DNA from 4 places in the Citrobacter amalonaticus genome. Region 1 is predicted to be linked to each of the others. Evidence: predicted binding sites of a transcription regulator. Region 1 holds the regulator's gene; each other region holds the start of a gene.
The links. Region 1 encodes PurR, which represses purine synthesis genes. Its sites were predicted from a motif close to CANGCAAACGTTTGCNTG; they were not measured.
Positions count from the first base shown of each region.

Region 2: a site for PurR is predicted at 950-967, ahead of gltS (sodium/glutamate symporter). Genes of this name have one in related genera too.
Region 3: a site for PurR is predicted at 1,834-1,851, ahead of cvpA (colicin V production protein). Genes of this name have one in related genera too.
Region 4: a site for PurR is predicted at 1,417-1,434, ahead of gcvT (glycine cleavage system aminomethyltransferase GcvT). Genes of this name have one in related genera too.

Region 1 is NZ_CP014015.2:4,178,585-4,181,751, forward strand. It holds gene punC (purine nucleoside transporter PunC) at 1-120, opposite strand, end outside; gene punR (DNA-binding transcriptional activator PunR) at 232-1,164, shown strand; gene purR (HTH-type transcriptional repressor PurR) at 1,161-2,186, opposite strand; gene AL479_RS20320 (YnhF family membrane protein) at 2,480-2,569, shown strand; gene AL479_RS20330 (MFS transporter) at 2,738-3,167, shown strand, end outside.
Region 2 is NZ_CP014015.2:1,971,496-1,974,662, forward strand. It holds gene xanP (xanthine/proton symporter XanP) at 1-898, opposite strand, end outside; gene gltS (sodium/glutamate symporter) at 1,128-2,333, shown strand; gene recG (ATP-dependent DNA helicase RecG) at 2,379-3,167, opposite strand, start outside.
Region 3 is NZ_CP014015.2:367,365-370,531, forward strand. It holds gene purF (amidophosphoribosyltransferase) at 1-1,255, opposite strand, end outside; gene cvpA (colicin V production protein) at 1,290-1,778, opposite strand; gene dedD (cell division protein DedD) at 2,026-2,715, opposite strand; gene folC (bifunctional tetrahydrofolate synthase/dihydrofolate synthase) at 2,705-3,167, opposite strand, start outside.
Region 4 is NZ_CP014015.2:1,040,286-1,043,452, reverse strand. It holds gene ubiI (FAD-dependent 2-octaprenylphenol hydroxylase) at 1-1,074, shown strand, start outside; gene AL479_RS24175 (hypothetical protein) at 1,148-1,231, opposite strand; gene gcvT (glycine cleavage system aminomethyltransferase GcvT) at 1,525-2,619, shown strand; gene gcvH (glycine cleavage system protein GcvH) at 2,645-3,034, shown strand; gene gcvP (aminomethyl-transferring glycine dehydrogenase) at 3,166-3,167, shown strand, end outside.

The DNA.
Region 1 (3,167 bases):
GGCCGGTGTTTGCAGGTCAGATTGAATGGCGGCAAATGCGGGCAAATACATGTCGGTTGCCAGAAAACCCAACACGCTGAGCCCTGCCAGCCAGACTAAAAACCCTTTTCCTGGTTGCATAGTTGTTCTCTAATTTTGATTAATCACACTGGCGCAGAGTGTAGGGAGTGAATTTCGGCTTGTGAAACGGTAATATTTGTTTATTGCATTCAAAAATTTTGTAGGCAGATTATGTGGTCAGAATATGCGCTGGAAGTCGTCGATGCCGTGGCGCGCAACGGGAGTTTTAGTTCTGCGGCCCAGGAGTTGCACCGGGTGCCTTCGGCGGTCAGCTACACGGTTCGCCAACTGGAAGAGTGGCTGGCCGTCCCGCTTTTTGAACGTCGCCATCGTGATGTAGTGTTAACCCCGGCGGGCGCCTGGTTTTTGAAAGAAGGCCGCTCTGTCATCAAAAAAATGCAGATCACGCGCCAGCAGTGTCAGCAGATCGCCAACGGCTGGCGTGGGCAACTTCCCATCGCGGTGGACAATATCGTGCGACCGGAACGCACGCGGCAATTGATCGTCGATTTCTACCGCCACTTTGATGACGTGGAGCTACTGGTCTTTCAAGAGGTGTTTAATGGCGTCTGGGACGCGCTGTCAGATGGCCGGGTCGAACTCGCCATCGGGGCAACCCAGGCGATCCCGGTGGGAGGACGATACACGTTCCGCGATATGGGTAAGCTGAGCTGGTGTTGCGTCGTTGCCAGTACGCATCCGCTGGCCGCTATGAGCGGGCCGTTAAGCGATGACACGTTGCGCAACTGGCCGTCGCTGGTGCTGGAAGATACGTCCCGCACTCTGCCGAAGCGCGTGACCTGGCTGCTGGACAACCAGAAGCGGGTGGTGGTGCCGGACTGGGATTCCTCCGCGACCTGTATTAGCGCCGGACTCTGTGTCGGCATGGTACCGACGCATTTCGCCAAGCCGTATCTTAACAAGGGGCAGTGGGTCGTGTTAAATCTGGAGAACCCGTTCCCGGATGCGGCCTGTTGCCTGACCTGGCAGCAGAATGATATGTCACCTGCGCTGATCTGGCTGCTGGATTATCTGGGAGACAGTGAAACGCTGAACAAAGAGTGGTTGCGGGAGCCAGATGAGACTCCCGCAGAAGAGGCTTAACGACGGTAGTCGCGGAACGGGCCATCCGCAACGGAGCGGCGCTCCACCAGGCGCGGGTGGACTTCAATAGACTGCGACTCTTCGCGTTTATTGACGATGCGGTCCAGCAACATATTAAAGGCCGTCTCACCCAGCGAATCTTTTGGCTGGTGGATAGTGGTCAACGCCGGCGTAAAGAAACGGGCGTTGCGCACGTTGTCGTAGCCTATCAGCGACACGTCCTGCGGGACGCGCAGACCCATCTCATCGGCGGCGCACAGGGCGCCCATCGCCATGATATCGCCGCCACAGAAGACCGCCGTCGGGCGATGCGCCTGCGACAGAATTTGCTGCATAGCGCGGTAGCCGGATTCCGGCTCGAAGTCGCCTTGTACAATCCAGTTTTCAGGCACTTTAATCAGCGCTTCATCCATCGCCTTCATAAAACCGGCCAGACGGCCTGCGCCAGTGTTACGCTCCATCAGTCCTGGGATCACGCCAATTTCGCGATGTCCGCGCTCAACGAGGTAACGGCCTGCCATATAACCGCCTTCAAAGGCGTTATCAATCACCGTATCGGTGAAGTCGGCTTTGGCTTCGCCCCAGTCCATCACCACCATCGGGATATGACGATATTCTTCCAGCATTGAGAGCAGGGGATCGGGGTATTCGGAACACATTACCAGCAGGCCATCAACGCGTTTTTGCGCCATCATGGACAGATAGGCACGCTGTTTTTCCAGGTTGTTCCAGACGTTACCGAGGATCAGGGTATAGCCCTTCTGGAAGCAGTTCTTCTCAACCGCTTCAATAATTTCGGCAAAATAGGGGGCTTCGCTGCTCGTCGCCAGCAAACCGATAGACTTGGTATGGTTGACTTTCAGGCTGCGGGCAACCGCGCTGGGGGAATAGTGCAATTCTTTGATTGCCGCCCACACTGCATTGCGTGTTTCTTCAGCGACGAAACGCGTTTTGTTAATTACGTGTGACACGGTTGTAGTGGAAACGTTTGCGCGCTTCGCTACATCTTTAATTGTTGCCATTAAATCTCACTCCAGACCCAACCTGAACATTAAATTACGCTAAGTAAACGTTTGCCTTTACTCATCCTGTGCCCAACATCAGGGCTGCGGCACGCCGGGAAACGACACGGAACGTCAGGAAGGGGTCAATGGCCGGTACGCTAATCAAGTAAGCGTCGAATTTTGTCTGATCTTTACGAAAAGGGGAAGTATTAAAAGCACATATCACTCTAAATCGTGGGAGATTTTTACACTCAAGTGTGTAAAAATGCGCTATATCACTTTTTGTGTGGGAATAAAAAGGAGAAAAGTTGATGAGCACCGATCTGAAATTTTCATTAGTGACCACGTTTATTGTTCTGGCTTTAATCGTTGCGGGCGGCCTGACGGCGGCACTGCACTGATCCCCCTCGGGGGAGTTCCTGCTCCCTCGAACCTCCTGTCATATTGTTATTGAATCTGCAAAAGTCTTTTGTATTTTTGTTAACTTCTCTTTTTTTGTGATTGATGTCATGCTTTTGACTCTTAGTTAAGCATCGCGCCCTGTCGCGAAGAGCCGGAGTCATCACTGCATGAAAATTAATTATCCGTTACTGGCGCTGGCCATCGGCGCGTTCGGCATCGGTACCACCGAATTCTCGCCAATGGGTCTGCTGCCCGTCATCGCGCGTGGCGTTGATGTGTCCATCCCTGCGGCAGGTATGCTGATTAGCGCTTATGCGGTAGGCGTGATGGTCGGCGCGCCGCTGATGACGCTGTTGCTGTCACATCGCGGACGCCGTAATGCGCTCATTTTTCTGATGGCTATTTTTACGCTCGGTAACGTGCTCTCGGCGATTTCGCCGGATTACACCACGCTGATGTTGTCACGTATTTTAACCAGCCTTAACCACGGCGCATTCTTTGGCCTGGGTTCGGTGGTGGCGGCAAGCGTGGTGCCGAAGCACAAACAGGCGAGCGCCGTTGCCACTATGTTTATGGGGCTGACCATCGCCAATATCG
Region 2 (3,167 bases), 2.2 Mb from region 1:
CGGGCTGTTCGGAAACGTCGGACGTTGCAGTGATATCGCCGATGGTTTCCAGCGAGGTAATCATAAACACCAGCATCAACGGTAGCAGAAGGTTCCAGTCAATGCCCAGCCCATAGTACAACGGCGTCGGCACCATGATCAGTTCCTGGGAGGCTGGCGCGTTGTTTTCCGGCAGCATGCCCATAAACCATGCCAGCGCATAGCCCGCCGCCATAGCGATAACCAGTGACGCCACGCGCAGATACGGGTTACGTTGACGGTTGAGCAGAATAATCAGCAACAGTACAACGCCTGCCAGCATCAGATTCTTGGGTGCGCCGAACGTGTTGTCGCTCATCGCGGCATAACCACCGCCGATGGACGTCAGCCCCACCTGAATCAGCGACAGACCGATAATCATCACCACCACGCCCGAGACCAGCGGGGTGATGATACGACGCGCGAGATGCAGGATCCGGGAGAGCACCATCTCCGTGCAACTGGCCAGCATCAGGGTGCCAAACAGCGCCGCCATCATGGTGGGGACGTCTGCGCCGCCGGTTTTCAGTGCGGTGCCGCCCATAATCAGCGGTGCCACGAAGTTAAAACTGGTGCCCTGAATCGATAACAACCCTGAACCCACCGGACCCCACGCTTTAATCTGAATAATGGAGGCCACGCCAGAGGCGAACAGCGACATACTGATAATGTGTTGCGTATCCTGAGCCGGTAACCCCAGCGCCTGACAGATGAGCAGCGCCGGCGTAATGACCGCAACGAACATCGCCAACAGATGCTGACAGGCGGCAAACAGGGTTTGCGGAAGCGGCGGGCGATCTTCAAGACGATAAATCAGTTCGCTGTTTTGAGTCTGCGCAACCGGTTGCGCATTTTCCGACTCGAGGGTGTTAACAGACATCAATGATAATCCCGTGGTGACAAAGCGGGCATTTTATCTGACCAGATGGTAAAAGCAAACGTTTGCGAGTGGGTATTCTTAATATTTAAAATAGATAAAATCACATTTTTATATAACTTTTCCCTCTTTTCTGCTTAAAATCCATGCCGAATTACTACTAAAAGCTAAAAATATCCGCAGGAATAAGACATCGTGCGTAACTGATTCAGACGTACTCAAGGAGCTTTGTATGTTTCAACTCGATACCTTATCAACCCTCGTTGCTGCAACGCTGACGTTGCTGTTGGGACGAAAACTGGTTCATTCAGTCTCCTTCCTCAAGAAATACACGATTCCAGAACCCGTTGCCGGCGGGTTGTTGGTGGCGCTGGCCCTGTTAGTACTGAAAAAGAGCATGGGCTGGGAAGTGAACTTTGATATGACGTTACGCGATCCGCTGATGCTGGCGTTTTTCGCTACCATCGGTTTAAACGCCAACATCGCCAGCCTACGGGCAGGCGGTCGCGTGGTGGGCATTTTCCTGATCGTCGTCGTGGGATTGCTGCTGATGCAAAACGCCATCGGCATTGGGATGGCCAGCCTGCTGGGACTTGATCCGCTGATGGGGCTGATTGCCGGCTCGATCACGCTGTCTGGCGGCCACGGTACTGGCGCCGCCTGGAGCAAGCTGTTTATCGAACGCTACGGCTTTGCTAACGCGACGGAAGTGGCGATGGCGTGCGCGACGTTTGGTTTGATCCTCGGCGGTCTGATTGGCGGGCCTGTTGCGCGTTACCTGGTCAAGCACTCGACGACGCCGGACGGCATGCCTGACGACCTGGCGGTACCCACCGCGTTTGAAAAGCCGGACGTCGGGCGGATGATCACTTCTCTGGTGCTGATCGAAACCATTGCGCTTATCGCTATCTGTTTGACCGTAGGTCGGATTGTTGCGCAACTGTTGGCGGGAACGGTGTTTGAGCTGCCTACGTTTGTCTGCGTGCTGTTTGTCGGCGTGATTGTCAGTAACGGCCTGGCGGCGGTGGGCTTTTATCGCGTCTTTGAGCGCGCGGTGTCCGTTCTCGGGAACGTTAGCCTGTCGCTGTTTCTGGCCATGGCGCTGATGAGCCTGAAGCTGTGGGAACTGGCTTCGCTGGCCCTGCCGATGCTGGCAATCCTGGTGGTGCAGTCCATCTTTATGGCGCTGTACGCGATAGTGGTGACCTGGCGGATGATGGGCAAAAACTACGATGCAGCCGTGCTGGCGGCGGGCCATTGCGGGTTTGGTCTGGGGGCGACGCCGACGGCAATCGCCAACATGCAGGCGATTACCGAGCGGTTCGGACCTTCACATATGGCCTTTCTGGTGGTGCCGATGGTTGGTGCGTTTTTCATTGATATCGTCAACGCGCTGGTAATTAAGCTGTATCTGCTGTTGCCTATTTTTGCGCAATAACGTGAAGATGCGGTGGTGATGAACCACCGCGCTTTTGCATCGCCATCAGGCGTTAGAATAGCGTTCTGTTTCCGGCATCCAGCGCTCGATTAACGCTTTTGCCTCTTGGGGGTAACGTTCATGAATGTGACGTGCGATACGCTGAACTTCCGGAATAATGGCCTGATCGCGCAGTAAATCCGCCACCTTAAATTCTGCATTCCCCGTCTGCCGCGTACCCAGTAATTCACCGGGCCCGCGAATTTCGAGATCTTTTTGCGCAATCACAAAGCCATCGCTGCTGTCGCGTAACACCTGCAGGCGTTTCTGCGCCGTTTTTGATAACGGCGACTTGTAGAGCAGTACGCAGTGCGACGCCACCGCGCCACGCCCGACACGTCCACGTAGCTGGTGTAACTGTGCTAAACCGAGACGTTCCGGGTTTTCGATGATCATCAGACTGGCATTAGGGACATCCACACCGACTTCAATCACCGTGGTGGCGACAAGCAGGTGCAGTTCGCCCTGTTTAAACGCCGCCATCACCGCCTGTTTTTCGGCAGGCTTCATGCGCCCGTGGACCAGGCCGACGTTCAGTTCTGGTAGCGCGAGTTTTAACTCTTCCCACGTGGCTTCTGCGGCCTGCGCTTCTAACAGGTCAGATTCTTCAATCAGCGTACAGACCCAGTAGGCCTGGCGGCTTTCCTGCGTACAGGCGTTGCGCACGCGGTCAATAATATCGCTGCGGCGCGTATCCGGAATGGCAACCGTTGTGACGGGAGTGCGTCCGGGGGGCAGTTCGTCAATGACGGAGGTATCGAGATCTGCGTAGGCGGTCATCGCCAGCGTCCGAGG
Region 3 (3,167 bases), 1.1 Mb from region 1:
GCGCAATCAGTTCGTTTGCGGTAGGCATATCGATGCCATACACGTTCGGGAAGCGAATCTCCGGTGCCGCAGAGGCCAGATAGACCTTTTTCGCCCCGGCTTCACGTGCCATCTCAATAATCTGCTCTGAGGTGGTGCCACGCACAATGGAGTCATCCACCAGCAGGACATTTTTATCACGGAACTCCGCGCGGTTGGCGTTCAGTTTGCGGCGTACAGACTTACGGCGCAGCTGCTGTCCCGGCATGATAAAGGTACGACCGACGTAGCGGTTTTTCACAAACCCCTGACGGTACGGCTTGCCGAGAATACGCGCAATTTCCAGCGCGATATCGCAGGAGGTTTCTGGAATCGGAATGACCACATCAATATCCAGATCTTCCCACTCGCGGGCAATTTTTTCGCCAAGTTTGGTACCCATGTTCACACGGGCGCTGTAGACGGAAATCTTGTCAATGAAGGAATCCGGACGCGCGAAGTAAACATACTCGAACAAGCACGGATTGCTGACCGGGTTTTCGGCACACTGACGGGTGAATAACTGCCCTTTCTCAGTGATATAAACCGCTTCGCCCGACGCAACGTCACGCAGGAATTCAAAGCCCAGGGTATCCAGCGCGACGCTTTCAGACGCTACCATATATTCGGTGCGGCCATCGCCGATATCACGTTTACCCAGCACCAGCGGACGGATACCGTTCGGGTCACGGAAGGCAACCATACCGTGACCGATAATCATCGCCACGCAGGCATACGCGCCGCGGATCTGGCGGTTGGTCGCGGCAATCGCGGCGAAAATGTTGTCTGCTTCCAGCGGGTAGTGGCGGAAGTTATCCAGCTCACTGGCGAAGATATTGAGCAGGATTTCAGAATCTGAGGTGGTATTGATGTGACGGCGCTTCTCTTCAAACAGCTTTTTACGCAGTTCGTGGGCATTGGTCAGGTTGCCATTGTGGGCAAGCGTGATGCCATACGGGGAGTTGACGTAGAAAGGTTGAGCTTCAGAGGCGCTGGAGCTGCCAGCCGTTGGATAACGCACATGACCGATGCCCATGTTGCCCTGCATACGCTGCATGTGGCGAGCTTCAAATACATCACTCACCAGACCGTTTGCTTTACGCAAACGGAAGCAGTTATTTGCATCGATGGTGATAATGCCAGCGGCATCCTGACCACGATGCTGAAGCACTGTTAAGGCGTCATAAATCGACTGGTTAACCGGCATAACACCGGCGATACCGACAATACCGCACATACGTCTTTTTCCTCGTTAAGCTACAACCCAACGCTTATGCTCTGGGCAAGAAACTTGACGAGCTTTGCAGATAGTCAAAGAACCATCTGATGATGAAACTGAACTCCGGGATCAGCTGTGACTTACTCCAGTCTTCACCTTTCGACAGGCCGGTAAAGGTGTCGAGAAAGAACAGAATGGCAGCCACAATCAACACGCCGCGCAGAGCCCCGAAACAGACCCCCAGAACCCGGTCGGTACCTGACAGACCGGTTTTCTCAACCAGTTGCCCTACCACGTAGTTCACAATGGCGCCGACGATCAGCGTCGCGATAAACAGCACCGCGATGGCAATCCCGTTTCGAACCAGTTCGTCTTCAAAGCCCGAAAACCAGACAGACAGGTAAGTGTAGTAATGGCTGGCGACAAAGAAAGCACAACCCCATGTCACCAACGATAACGCTTCACGAACAAAGCCACGGATCAGGCTAACCAGACAGGAAAAACCAATCACCGCGATAATGGCGTAATCAATCCAGACCATATGTGTCCCACGATTTTACGCCCTGTCGTCCTGTTCGGGGCGCATTCTAACAGAAAAAGAAAACGTTTGCGTAGGGATTTCCTTCCCGTGCGTAAATAAAAATGGCGCTGAAAAAAACTTCAACGCCATACCGTTTTATGCCTCTTCGGGCACTGCCGGATGGCGGTAGAAACGCCTTATCCGGCCGACAAACAACAAGATGGGAAGCCTGATAAGACGCCGAGCGCTGTCGTCAGACCACCCTCACTTAGTTCGGGCTGTACCCCATCACCACTCCGCTTAATCCGGAGATTTGCTGTAACTCGCCGAGCGAGCCTTTCAGCTTGTCGCGTGATGCATCCGGCCCCACGAGAATACGGGTTATTTTACCCTGTACTGGCGTTGACGGAGAAGTATATACCCGGAAACCTGCGGCACGAAGTTTACCCACGATCTCATTGACCTTATCGGCATTTTTCAGCGCACCTAACTGCACAACGTAGGCTTTACCCGTCGGCGCCGGTTTCTCTTCTGCCGCCGGTTTTGGCGCAGGAGCGGGAACCGGAGCAGGCGTTGCCTCTACAGGCGGCTGTGGCTTCGGTTGCGGCTTCGGCTTTTCAACCGGTTTTGGTTTGGGCTGTTCTACCGGCGCTGGCGTCGTATCAAGCTCAGGATTATTCGCTGATGCATAGCGTGACGGATCCAACGACGGCGCCGCCGCATCGCCTGCCCGTACCTCTTCCGCCGCCCCTTCTGGCGGCTGGGTCGGCAATGCCTGCGTTGCCGCTGGCATCATATCCGGCTCATCGCGATCGCCCGGTTTCGGGACCAGCGGGATCGCCGCGAATTCATCCTGATAATGTTTTTTCTGCCCGTCGAGCAGCCCGGGCAACACAATGACGCCCAGCGCGACCAGCACAATCGTGCCGACTAAACGATTCTGAAACTTACTCGCCACCGATTCTCCCCGCGTCCATCACTTCCATGACATGTGCAACCGTGTGAAATGAACCACACACCAGTACGGTATCTTCTGGTCTCGCGTCTGCCAGAGCGGCATGCCATGCCAGCGCGACACTGTCATAGACACTGCCTTTACCGAGATGTTCCAGCAGTTGTTCTGCCGTTGCGCCCCGGGGGCCTTCCAGCGGAGCACAATACCAGTCGTCGACCACGCTTTTCAACCAGGCCAACGTTCCCGCAATATCCTTATCATGTAGCATACCGATAACGGCAAGAACGCGCCCCTTTTTCGGCAACATTTTCAGTCGTCCGGTGAGATATTCCGCTGCATGGGGATTATGCGCGACATCAAGGATGACGCGCGGCGACTCGCTCACAATCTGGAAACGTCCCGGAAGAATCGCCCGGGCAATCCCGTCGCGGATCGCCTGTTCACTGACGTTCAGG
Region 4 (3,167 bases), 1.8 Mb from region 1:
GCCGCTCCTGCGCTGCGCGTGTCGGCGATCAATGCCGCCAGTGAAAAACTGCTTACCCGTCTGGGCGTCTGGTCAGACATTGTGGCTCGCCGCGCCAGTTGCTATCACGGGATGGAAGTGTGGGATAAGGACAGCTTTGGCCGTATTGAATTTGATGACCAAAGCATGGGCTACAGCCATCTGGGCCATATCGTGGAGAACGCGGTGATCCATTACGCGCTGTGGCAAAAAGCGCAACAATCCTCCGATATCACGCTGATGGCGCCTGCCGAATTGCAGCAGGTGGCGTGGGGCGAAAACGAAGCCTTCCTGACGCTGAAAGATGGCGCAATGCTCACCGCACGCCTGGTGATTGGTGCCGACGGGGCAAACTCGTGGTTGCGTAATAAAGCAGACATTCCGCTGACCTTCTGGGATTATCGCCATCATGCGCTGGTCGCGACTATTCGCACCGAAGACGCGCACGGTGCGGTTGCCCGTCAGGCGTTTCACGGTGATGGTATTCTGGCATTTTTGCCGCTCAGCGATCCGCATTTGTGCTCCATCGTCTGGTCGCTTGCGCCACAAGAGGCTGAGCGGATGCAGCAGGCCAGCGATGAGCAATTTAATCAGGCGCTGAACATCGCGTTTGATAATCGTCTGGGGCTGTGTCGGGTGGAAAGCGAACGCCAGGTGTTTCCGCTGACAGGACGCTATGCGCGTCAGTTCGCCGCGCATCGTCTGGCGCTGGTGGGCGACGCTGCGCATACCATCCATCCGCTGGCCGGACAGGGCGTAAACCTTGGCTTCATGGATGCCGCAGAACTGGTGGATGAGCTCAAACGTCTGCATCGTCAGGGCAAAGACATCGGTCAGTACCTCTATTTGCGTCGCTATGAGCGCAGCCGTAAGCACAGCGCCGCGATGATGCTCGCGGGCATGCAGGGGTTCCGCGAGCTGTTTGCGGGAACGCATCCGGCGAAAAAACTGCTGCGTGATATGGGACTGAAACTGGCTGACACCCTCCCTGGCGTTAAACCGCAACTTCTCCGTCAGGCAATGGGATTAAACGATCTGCCTGAGTGGCTTCGCTAAGAATTCACCTCTTTTATAGAATTTGAAACCCGTCACATTTCCTTCTCCCGGCGTCTTCGCCGGGAGGCTTCCCTCATTTGAAATAAACTAATTTCACTCTTCTTTTCGCATTATATTTTCTAATGTCGTGATTTTTGCGTAACGCCAGTTTTGACATTTTTTTAGCGTTTAATGTTGATATGTGCGCCTGTTATGAATGAATGCTTATCGTTAATCCGTGTTGATAGGCTTATTAATGGTTTTTTATGCTGATGATGTTTTGGCGATTTTTAGTCATAAGCTAATGTGATGGTTAATTTTGTTTTATGGTTTAGCGTGGGTTTCGGTGGTAAGTTCAGGGGCAAAGAGAACGTTTGCGTCGGAGCCCAGGAGTGACTTCGATGCCGGGTTTCGTGGCGGCAATTTTCGCTGCGAAAGGGTGGTCAGCCCCGCTTATTCAATGAGGACAAGATGGCTCAACAGACGCCTTTGTACGAACAACACACGCTATGCGGCGCGCGCATGGTCGATTTCCACGGCTGGATGATGCCGCTGCATTATGGTTCTCAGCTCGATGAACACCATGCGGTTCGCACCGATGCCGGAATGTTTGATGTGTCGCACATGACCATCGTCGATCTGCGCGGCAGTCGCACTCGGGAGTTCTTGCGTTATCTGCTGGCGAACGATGTGGCAAAGCTCACGAAAACCGGCAAGGCTCTTTATTCCGGTATGCTTAACGCCTCGGGCGGCGTGATAGATGACCTGATTGTCTATTACTTTACCGAAGACTTCTTCCGCCTCGTTGTTAACTCCGCCACTCGCGAAAAAGACCTCTCCTGGATTACCCAACACGCTGAACCTTTTGCCATCGACATTACCGTGCGTGATGACCTGTCGCTGATCGCGGTGCAGGGGCCTAACGCGCAGGCGAAGGCGGCATCCCTGTTTACTGACGAGCAGTGCAAAGCCGTTGAAGGCATGAAACCGTTCTTCGGCGTGCAGGCCGGCGACCTGTTTATCGCCACGACCGGTTATACCGGTGAAGCGGGCTATGAGATTGCGATGCCGAATGAAAAGGCGGCGGATTTCTGGCGTGCGCTGGTGGAAGCGGGCGTGAAACCGTGTGGTCTGGGCGCGCGCGATACGCTGCGTCTGGAAGCGGGTATGAACCTGTATGGTCAGGAGATGGACGAAGGGATCACCCCGCTGGCGGCTAATATGGGCTGGACCATCGCGTGGGAGCCGACAGACCGCGATTTTATCGGCCGTGAAGCGCTGGAACTCCAGCGTGAAAAAGGCCACGAGCAGCTGGTTGGCCTGGTGATGACCGAGAAAGGCGTTCTGCGTAATGAACTGCCGGTACGTTTCACTGACGCCCAGGGTAATCAACTGGAAGGCGTTATCACTAGCGGTACCTTCTCACCGACGCTGGGCTACAGCATTGCGCTGGCGCGCGTACCCGCTGGCATTGGCGAAACGGCCATTGTGCAGATTCGCAACCGCGAAATGCCGGTAAAAGTGACTAAACCTGTTTTTGTGCGTAACGGCAAAGCCGTCGCGTGATTCATCCTTTTCTGGAGATTGATTGATGAGCAACGTACCAGCAGAACTGAAATACAGTAAAGAACACGAATGGCTGCGCAAAGAAGCTGACGGCTCTTACACCGTTGGCATTACCGAACACGCTCAGGAACTGTTGGGCGACATGGTTTTTGTTGACCTGCCGGAAGTCGGCGCGACCGTGAGCGCGGGTGATGACTGCGCAGTTGCCGAATCGGTCAAAGCCGCTTCTGACATCTATGCGCCGATCGGCGGTGAGATCGTGGCCGTTAACGATGCGCTGAGCGACTCCCCGGAACTGGTGAATAGCGAGCCGTACACCGATGGCTGGATCTTCAAAATCAAAGCCAGTGATGAGAGCGAACTGGACTCGCTGCTGGATGCCACTGCGTACGAAGCATTGTTAGAAGACGAGTAAATACGCCTTTGCCGGATGGCGTTGCGCTTATCCGGCCTACAAGGCATGCGTAGGCCCGGTAAGCGTTAGCGCCACCGGGCTCGCAGACAGAGACAATCACGATTCACTGCACGTTTCAGGAACCATCGCCCAT